One region of the Calothrix sp. NIES-2098 genome, then DNA from elsewhere that is predicted to be linked to it. Evidence: predicted binding sites of a transcription regulator. Region 1 holds the regulator's gene; each other region holds the start of a gene.
What was found. Region 1 encodes NtcA, which controls nitrogen genes in cyanobacteria. Its sites were predicted from a motif close to TNTGTANNNNNNNNTACANA; they were not measured.

Region 1 (3,282 bases):
GTATCTCTACATTATTTACTGTATTTGTCCCAGGTTCAGCTAATTCAAGCAGTGCATTCTGATTAGCTTCCTTTAGTAATTGGATAACTGCCTGACGCGCTGCGGTAGGTTGGTTAACCTGAATTACAGCCGCAGCCAGAACTTGACCCCGCACCAAAGCCAATTTACCTAAACGGAGGTCACGGTAAGACTGATAATATTTTTCCAGCCTTGCTACTTCTTGTTCTAGATAATTTTGTTGCTTTTCCAATTCTTGAAGACGAGATTCCCGCTTGGCAATCACCTGTTCGCGGGCTGCAACTTCTAGATTGCGCTGTTGAATCAGTTTATCTAACTGGGAAATTTTTTGATCTCGCTGTTCAATTGCTTCTTGCCGATTGGCTAATTCGCGATCGCGTTTGGCTATAGCTGTTTTGGCTTCGTCAATTGCTTTTTTTGCTTCAGCATAGAGTCTTTGGCGTTCTATCTTCCGTTGTTCAATTTCCGCCAAGAGATTCTTTTTCTCATCGTAAACGCTTTGCAGTTCGGCTATTGCTTTTTGATATTGCGCTACAACTTGTCCCAATTGGCTTTGAGTGCGGTTGAGTTGGGATTGGGTTTGGGCTTGTTGAGTAACAGTACGATTTAATTGAGCCTGCGTTGCTTGTTGTTTAGCATTCGCCGCCTGTAAGGACTTGTTAATTGCTTGTAAGTCTTGTTGAGCTTGGGCTTGTTCTTTTCTTGCCTGGTTGAGCTCGCTTTCTACCTGGCTTTTCTGGGTTTCTGTGGTTTTTAACTGTTCGCGCTTATTCCTCAGATCCCTTTGAATATCTTCTAATTCAAATACTCCTTTGCGCAATCCTTCATCCGCAGCAAATAAAATTGCCAGGGTTGATGCTGAAATTAAAGTACCCGTAAAAATAGTTACCAGTACTGCCGTATTTTTGGGACGTAACTTAAATAGAGAGAGGCGCGCCTTGCCAACGCGCGTGCCGATGCGATCGCCCACGGTGGCAAGCAAGCCTCCCAAAATTAAAATTGCTGCGATGAGGATGTACCCAGTGGTCATCTTCAGCTACCGAAATGCTTCCAGATACAGCCTACTACTTTCAACCATTTTTTGTGGGGGATAAGAGAATGACAATAGCTGAATTTACTCAATTTTTAGCTCTACCTCCATTATGGGCGTCATCTCTAAAAAAACAACACATGCCACCTCTACTTCCCCCAATTGGGTTTAAGTAAATTGCCTACTTAAGGTGACGGGTTTATGCACAGTAATCTTTTTTTTGTGGATAGAAATCATTTTTTTCTCGCGTAAATCTCCAAGTAACCTAGTGACGGTAACGCGAGTAGATCCAATTGCTTCCGCGATCGCCTGATGAGATAGCTTGAGATCGATTGTGATTCCATCAGCACAAGGAACGCCAAAATCGCGACAGAGAATTAATAAAAAACTTACTAACCTTGAACCCATATCTCGGTGTGCAAGAGTTTCAATCATCATCTCTGTTTGTAATATTCGCGAAGACAAACCTCGCAGCATTAACATTGATAATTCTGGATTTTCCTTGAGTGCTTGCTCCACCTGTTCAATTGGAGCTGACAGTAATTCTACAGGGGTAAATGCAACGGCATGGTAAAACCTATCTGACTTATTTCCTGTCAACAATGACAACACACCAAAAACACTATTTTCCCGCAGTAGTGCTACCGTTATTTCTTCTCCTGCTTCATAAACCCTGGAAAGCTTAACAGCACCTTTTAAAAGAAAATAAACTCGTTCAGCAGGATCGCCAGGAAAAAAGATCGTTTTATTGCGTTCAAACGTTTCTACAACCGGAGGAAACGCTCCGGTTGCCATCTGACGAAAAACATTTGCTAGGGCTTTATCTTGTGTCACGATCATCTCCCTTCCCCTACCCAATGCCGGAAAAACAAAAACTGATTACCTAAGAATACACCTGAAAAATCAATAAGGCACCGTCAACCTTTCTGTACTTTCCTATACTCAAAATCTCTGCTTCATAGTTATTTGTTTATAATGATACATAATTATTGATATTTTTAGCTAGAGCTTTTTGAAAAGGTACTTATAATAGCTGTATTCAAAAGGTTTTTTGAAGAAAAAATCAAGATATCTTGAGAATATCTTAAGGAATAAAGAGTAATTTTATTGCTGTAAACACTCTCACCAATAATCATTTTTACGAATCCTGTGTAAAACAAAGACAAACTAGTGTCAGATTCTAGTATGCTCAAGCATGATTGTTCACATTAAAAATTTATATGCTGAATCTGACTGGAAAAAACGCGCTTGTTACAGGTATTGCAAATAACCGTTCAATCGCCTGGGGAATTGCTCAACAACTACACAAAGCTGGAGCTAACTTAGGTATTACCTATTTGCCAGATGAGCGAGGCAAGATGGAGAAAAAAGTTGCGGAATTGGTAGAACCTCTCAACCCCAGCTTATTCTTGCCATGTGATGTCCAAAACGACGAACAGATTCAGTCTACCTTTGAAACAATCGGCAATAAGTGGGGCAAGCTAGACATTTTAGTTCACTGTCTGGCATTTGCAAATAAAGACGATTTAAGTGGAGATTTTAGTCAAACATCACGCTCTGGCTTCAACACAGCACTACAAATTAGTACTTACTCGCTGGTGCAGTTGAGTGGTGCAGCCAAACCTTTGATGACAGAAGGAGGAAGTATCCTCACTCTCTCGTATTTAGGTAGCGTTAGAGCAATTCCCAACTATAACATTATGGGAGTTGCTAAGGCAGGATTAGAAGCAAGCGTCCGTTACCTAGCGGCTGAACTCGGCCCGCAAAATATTCGCGTAAATGCCATTTCCGCAGGCCCCATTCGCACTTTAGCATCTAGTGCGGTGGGAGGCATATTAGATATGATTCATCATGTAGAGCAAGTTGCTCCTCTACGGCGTACAGTCACTCAACTAGAAGTAGGCAACACTGCTGCTTTCTTATGTAGCGATTTGTCCAGTGGAATTACAGGACAAGTTATATATGTGGATGCAGGATATGAAATTATGGGAATGTAGTAATAAGATTTGGGAATAGAGTATAGGGAATTGGGCATTGGATTGAGAAACACTCATCCTCTATACTCTATGCCCCATCGCCTATGCCCCATTAACTATGCAAATCAGCGACCGTCAAGTTAACTTCCCCCAATACGACCAATCTCACCCCAGTCCTCGGATTGCTTCGGTTCATCGCACTACTGGTGAAACCGATGTCCGAGTTACTGTCAACCTCGATGGTACAGGGATTTGTCA
Region 2 (3,282 bases), 1.3 Mb from region 1:
AAGGTACAAGTACTGGTGCGATTATTCAGAATACCGTATTGGGTGCAGGAGCAGCTGCTGCGGTATCTGCGGTAACAGGCGATCGCGCAATTGCAACAGAAGAAGTCTTAGGTGGTGCTGGTATTGGTGCATTAATTGGGTTGTTCTTTGGGAAAAACAGTGTTGACTTAATTGCAATTGACCCAGATACCGACCTACAAATGACAATCAATCAAAATTTGTTGGTTTCACTCAAGTAGTGAATGAATAATCGACTATGGGCTAATTCCCAACTTCTGGCAACCAAATAATAAACGTTGTTCCTGGTGCATTCGGTGATGCGATTGTGGAATTAATTGCAGGGCTAAAAACTTCTATTTTGCCCTGCATTTGCTCTATTAACTGTTTCGCGATCGCTAACCCCAAACCTGTCCCAGGAATCTCTGTTTGCGCCTGCACGCCCCGGTAATGGCGTTCTCCTATACGTTCCAAATCTTCTGGGGGAATACCAGGGCCGGTGTCACTAATAGTAATTCCTTGTAAATTATCTTTTTCTTGCCCTACCTCAATCAAAATCTTGCCACGAGCAGGAGTGTATTTCAAAGCGTTATCGATGATATTGGTTAATACTTCTCGTAAAGCTTTCACATTAGCGCGGACTAAGGGCAAATTTCGGGGAATTTTAGCGATTAATTGTAGGTTTCGTTCCTGAGCAATTGCCTTAGCAGATACTAATAATGGTGCTAATAAATCTGCTAAGGCGCAGTCAGCCGCTTTTTCTCCCGATCCTGGCAATAACAGAGGTGGCTTTGATTCTTTTTGGATAGTTGCTTCTACAACTACTTCATTTTCTGAGAGTGACAGAGGTGCTAAATCTGCTTCCGTTAATTCAATTACTCGATCGAACTGTTGCAATAATTCTTGCAAGCGATCGCTTTCGCGAATTATATTGCCAGCTACATCCCGATTAGGGTCGCCAGAACGTAACCGTTTCATCAGCAGTTTACCAAAGGTTCTGATTGCCGTTAACGGGTTGCGAAACTGATGCAAGAGGTTATCTAGCAAATCTCGCTGCTGTTCTTGCAGGATTTGTTGTTGATGCAATTGCTGCTGTAACCAAGCTCGACGCTGATCTAAAATACAGGCGATCGCTAGGGTTTGGGCGATTCTCTGAATCTCGCTTTGTTCTTGTTCGTTCCAAGCCCTGTCTTCCCTACCAGTTACTAATAACCCCATCATCACACCCTCATGGATTAAGGGTAAAACAATTTGGTTTTCACTAAGTAAATATTCTTCTTCTGATGTCTCAGCCTCCTGTGAGGAATTAGAGCTTTCTGCCTTACCTGTCAATAATTTTCCATGATTTTGAGGTAATGCCAAAACATTCCTCACTTTCAATTGCTCAGGTGTTTTTTCCGCCGCATTCCCCTCAAATAGCCTTAATCTTGCCGTTTCTGGGTATATCACCACCGGAATCAGTTTGGCTTCCCCTGTGGGAGCCTCTACCAATTCTTGTGTTAAGTAGACCACACTTAACGATGCTCCTAGCCCTTGGGTTAACAGTGCTATTTGCTCTCGGCATAGAGCAACAAAATCAGAACTGGCAGACATTAACATTTTTCAGATTTTGCTCAAGATTATAGAATTTGAGGGTAAATTAAAGAAGAGGGGAATTTTTCCCTCGCTTATTTAATAAAGCTTAACTAAATCTTCTTAGTAATGGTTTGCCCTAGGGAATTATATATTCCCCAATTTTGATTTCTCTATTTTTAAAGATATTAATTAGGTTGTATCGAAAGCTTAAAAACTGTTGATTTTTTGAACTAGAACTTATATAATTACGACGGATTTTGTAGCTATCACTACAATCTATAGCTTGAAAGAGGAGGAAAATAGGTTGGCAAGGAGACGGAAACGGAAAAGTCGTCGTCGCCAAGAAGGGCGTCGAATTCTGGAGCATGTGCCTCAATATAGCATCGAGAGTGGTGAAGAAAAACCTGTGACAGCAGCAAGAAAATTTATTCAAGCTGAAGGAATCACACCACCTGCGTTGCTACTTGTGAAACGGAACGAACACACCACAGACCGTTATTTCTGGGCAGAAAAGGGACTGTTTGGTGCTCAATACGTCGAAGAGAACCATTTCTTGTTTCCCAGCCTCAGGATCTTAGAAGCTCCTACTGGTCAGGAAAACCTAGCTTTGGCTGCTCGCTAAACTATAAATGGTTATCTTACGCATTTATGTGACTTCTGACAATCATTTAACTGGCGAAATTGCTCCTGTTATGCAAAAACTTCATTTTTTTAACTTGTAGTTGATTTGCCAGTAGAGCTAACTTGTCTCAAACCAAGCTTGTTTGCATGGGTTGATTTAGAGTTTCATAATGCACAAGGAAGTCAGCATAAAGCGAAAAGTGTCTTAAAGCGGGAGCGACATTGCACGTTCATTCGGTAGATTGCTCAAGACGCTCTGTCAACAGCTATAGTTTTTCCCTACGATTTTTTATCGTAGGGAAAATCAACATATTCTAGGTTGTATATTCAGCTCCCTAATGTTTGTTTCCGGAAAATTTGGACAGAAGTCTGCATCTCTTACTCAAAAGACGTGCAAAAAAATTCAAGATTTATGCAATTGGTTTTAACTGTAGTGCCCTCTGCAACTCAATGAGTTCGTCTCGATGGGCAGTAACAGTGATTTTACTTGAGGAGTGTTGCTGATTCGGGGTTGCTTCCAGCTTGAGCCACACTTTCTCAATTCTTCCAGCTTTTTTCCAATAAAAAATACCACTCACAGGGGAGAGCAGTAGTATACCTAAAAAAAGGGTACTAAGACTCGGAATCAGCATTGATAAAACCAGTGATAAACAAACCAAACCAGCAAATGCTAGCAGTGTTAAAAACACAGCTAGAAACCAGCTTGGTTTAACAAACCCTTCAAAAGTCACTTGGTTTTTTGCTCGGTCTACCGCTGCCACTCGATAAGACCGGGAGCGAAAATACTCCTGTAGTTGAGGCATTAAAGTGGCTTCATCTTGCTCAGATATCAGTTGTGCTGTCTGTGTACGCTCTTTTGTTGAGGCACGAATAAAGAAAAACAGCCCAACCGACAACAACAAAGTTAGTAGAAATGTCGATGGCAGAATAGCAGTATCCATAACTGAAATAGTTACTAATTGATTGGAGGGGACTTATTCATTTCATTATCAATTATTCGTTAATTTGTTCTTTGATTGATGTAATCTAACCAAAGTTGAGCTAAATCCTGCGATTGAACCTGCCATTCTGGAGAAACTTGGTACATCC
Region 3 (3,282 bases), 1.1 Mb from region 1:
TTGTGTAGTCATAGTAAATCAGTTATGAGTCTGGATTGAGAATTAGTCCCTCGTACTTAGTCTAATAACAAATCACAAAGAAGGCGTAAAGGGCACAACTCTCATGTTTTTCTCTGTGCTTATGTGTCCTCTTCAATTTAGGGCAAACCTATCTTAAAAGAAAAATCACTTTTTCGGAAAATCTCCGATCGCTTCTGTATTTATAGTTAGTTAAAGTTGCTGAAAGTTCAATTTTATACTCTTTAATCATCTGGCTTTGGGAGAATATATGAGTTTGATAACAAAGTTAACAGCGGGATTGTTGACTTTTGCAACATTGATGGCGGGAATATTGCCTGCAATGGCTCGTCCGGCGACCTTGACGAGTAGAAGTAATCTGCGAACGAGTGCATCTTTGACCGCCAGTGTAGAGGAAATCTTACCATCAGGTAGTAATCTGGAAGTTTTAAATCTTACAGTAGGAGATGATGGCGATTACTGGTACTTTGTCCAACCAACAGTGGAAGGAACAGCAAGAGGTTGGATACGCAGCGATTTAGTCAGCTTTAAGCCGAGCCAGAAGCGCTATGCAACTATATCTGGGGAGCGCGGGTATAAAATTAATGTGCGTTCCTCTCCCAACTTAGGAGGTAAGGTTCTGCACACCGGGCTATCCGGTGATTTGGTGACGGTTGAAGATTCCTATCAACAGGCGGGTGAATATCGTTGGTATCGCATCAAGTTCCCAAATAATGTTACTGGTTGGGTGCGAGAAGACCTTTTATCAATATGGCCGCAAGGATGTATTATCATTTGTCCCGTACATTAGGCGTTATTACTAATTATTTGGACTTCTAGACTATCTTGCAACTCGATCTGTAATTGTGAATTTGCATTACCGCTATTGATGGCAATTTCTACCCAACCATGACTTCCAACTAAAGCGATCGCTTCTCCAACTTCAACATCACTGTAAGTTGCATGCCCTGGTATAGTCAACCCACGAACTTGCACGCACCAGGTTTTACCTTCGACATAACTTCCAGGAATATTGCTAATTAAGTTGCCGAAGCGGTCAATATATTGAATACAACCGACTACACCAGTTGTTGTTTCTTGGCATTCACCTAGATTTAGCTGTACCAAAGTCGCTGGATCGATTTCTTGCCCTAGTTCTTGAATAGGGACGCCACTAGCAAGATTAGCTCCCACTGGTGCAAAGATATCTCTACCGTGGAATGTGGTACTTGCTTGGGGAGTTCGCCAATAGTTACGATTTGTTAACTCAACCGCTGCGATCGCGGGATTTTGACTGAGTATGCCACTAAAGATGCCATTATCTGGCCCTACTAGAAAACCTTGGGCAAATTCTACAGCGATCGCTCTTCGCTTGCTTCCCACTCCCGGATCTACCACAGCTATATGCACTGTCCCCACAGGGAAATAAGGATAAGCATTCATCAAACAAAATCTAGCAGCAGCGATACTTTGCGGCGGAATCTGGTGGGTCAAGTCAATTGCTGTTAGTTTGGGGTTAATTTCGGCAATTACTCCCTTCATCACACCGACATACACATCGCGATCGCCAAAATCGCTCAGTAAGGTGACGATACTTGCTTTGCCATCAAGGATTCTCGATCGATCCATTGGTATACACGGTGTGTATCTATAAATATATAATAAAGCAGATATTTCTGTAACAAAGACTACGAAATTTGTGCTATATTAAGAAGACAGCACAAAGATGATGATAGATAACCAGGTAATCATTATGAATACAAATAGACTCCAAGCTGCTAACAAAGCTAAAGAAGCTCACAGACAAAATATTCAAAGAGATATCGAACGTCGTTTGCAAGTAGCCAGATCTCAGGGTGACGAAAAACTAATTCGTCAATTAGAAGATGAAATGCGTTACTGCGCTTAAATCAGCCCTTCAAAGTTATAGTTTTGTTGTGTGTAAACCCGCTAGCGCGGGTTTTTGTTTGGCATTAGTCAATGGGCATTTATCACCAGATGGTTAATATTTGGTGACAAATCTTCCATCAAGCTGATAGCCCCATTCATGAGAAGGCTAGAAATAGCAGCTTGACTCTATTGTGAAAGTGCAAATCGCTCCCTATCTACCCTTTTACGTTTTTGGCTTGTAAGTGGAAGTAACGTGCAATTCTTTCAACTGCTTTGGATCTACCGCAGAAGGCGCATCCGTCAACACACAACGAGCTTGCTGTGTCTTCGGAAAAGCGATGACATCGCGGATTGATTCTTCCCCAGCTAATAACATCGCCAACCGATCTAAACCGTAGGCGATGCCACCATGAGGTGGTGTACCATATTCAAACGCCTCTAAGAGAAAGCCAAATTTATTTTGTGCTTCTTCAGGTGACAAACCTATGGCTTCAAACACCTGTTCTTGAATTTCTCGTTGGTAAATCCGCCGACTACCACCGCCAACTTCAAAGCCATTAAATACCAAATCGTAAGCTTGAGCGCGGGCGGTTTTTAAGTCATGCAAATCGTCAGGATGGGGTGCGGTAAATGGATGATGCAGCGCTTCTAGGCGTTTTTCATCAGCATTCCATTCAAACATGGGAAAATCGGTAATCCAGAGCAAATTGATTTTTTCTGGATCGATTAATCCGAACTCCTTAGCTACAAATTGCCGCAATCTATCTAAAGTTTTATTAACTGTAGCTGCATCGCCAGCCCCAAATAGCAATAAATGACCGGCTTGTGCGCCTGTACGGCGTAAAATTTCCGCTTTTTGTTCAGCCGTCAGGTTGTCTTTAATTGCGCCAATAGTGTCAATTTCACCATCTTCTCGAACGCGGATATAAGCTAAACCCTTAGCTCCAGCTTCACTAGCTTCTTTGAAGATATCCCCGCCTGGTTTGATGCGGACATTAGAAATTGCATCGTTACCATTGGGAATTGGCAGAATTTTGACGATACCACCGTTGGCGACAGCATCCCGAAAGACTTTGAAACCAGAATCTTTTAAGACATCAGAAACATTAACTAGTTCCAAACCGTAGCGGGTATCTGGTTTATCGCTACCGTAGCGTTCCATCGCTTCGGCGTAGGTAAGACGGGGGAAAGGATGATGTAACTCAATACCTTTAACGCTTTTGAAAATATAAGAAACTAACTTTTCGTTAAGTTCGATAATTTCTTCTTGAGACATGAAACTCATTTCCATGTCCAACTGGGTAAATTCAGGCTGTCTATCAGCGCGTAAGTCTTCATCGCGGAAGCAACGAGCAATCTGATAGTATCTGTCCATACCAGATACCATCAGCAATT

Region 2: AACU33_RS26755 (DUF3155 domain-containing protein) is a predicted target of NtcA. The motif match lies at 1,829-1,848, and genes of this name have one in related genera.
Region 3: pirA (arginine synthesis PII-interacting regulator PirA) is a predicted target of NtcA. The motif match lies at 1,673-1,692, and genes of this name have one in related genera.

The regions. Positions count from the first base shown of each region.
Region 1 covers NZ_CAWNKJ010000001.1:7,664,791-7,668,072, reverse strand. The annotation lists gene AACU33_RS32335 (DUF3084 domain-containing protein) at 1-1,048, opposite strand, end outside; gene ntcA (global nitrogen regulator NtcA) at 1,217-1,888, opposite strand; gene fabI (enoyl-ACP reductase FabI) at 2,269-3,045, shown strand; gene hisB (imidazoleglycerol-phosphate dehydratase HisB) at 3,143-3,282, shown strand, end outside.
Region 2 covers NZ_CAWNKJ010000001.1:6,386,879-6,390,160, forward strand. The annotation lists gene AACU33_RS26745 (S-layer homology domain-containing protein) at 1-239, shown strand, start outside; gene AACU33_RS26750 (GAF domain-containing sensor histidine kinase) at 262-1,596, opposite strand; gene AACU33_RS26755 (DUF3155 domain-containing protein) at 1,877-2,194, shown strand; gene AACU33_RS26760 (cofactor assembly of complex C subunit B) at 2,604-3,134, opposite strand; gene AACU33_RS26765 (PadR family transcriptional regulator) at 3,194-3,282, opposite strand, start outside.
Region 3 covers NZ_CAWNKJ010000001.1:6,570,648-6,573,929, reverse strand. The annotation lists gene AACU33_RS27500 (DUF2301 domain-containing membrane protein) at 1-12, opposite strand, end outside; gene AACU33_RS27495 (SH3 domain-containing protein) at 269-808, shown strand; gene AACU33_RS27490 (SAM hydrolase/SAM-dependent halogenase family protein) at 805-1,626, opposite strand; gene pirA (arginine synthesis PII-interacting regulator PirA) at 1,751-1,906, shown strand; gene aspS (aspartate--tRNA ligase) at 2,111-3,282, opposite strand, start outside.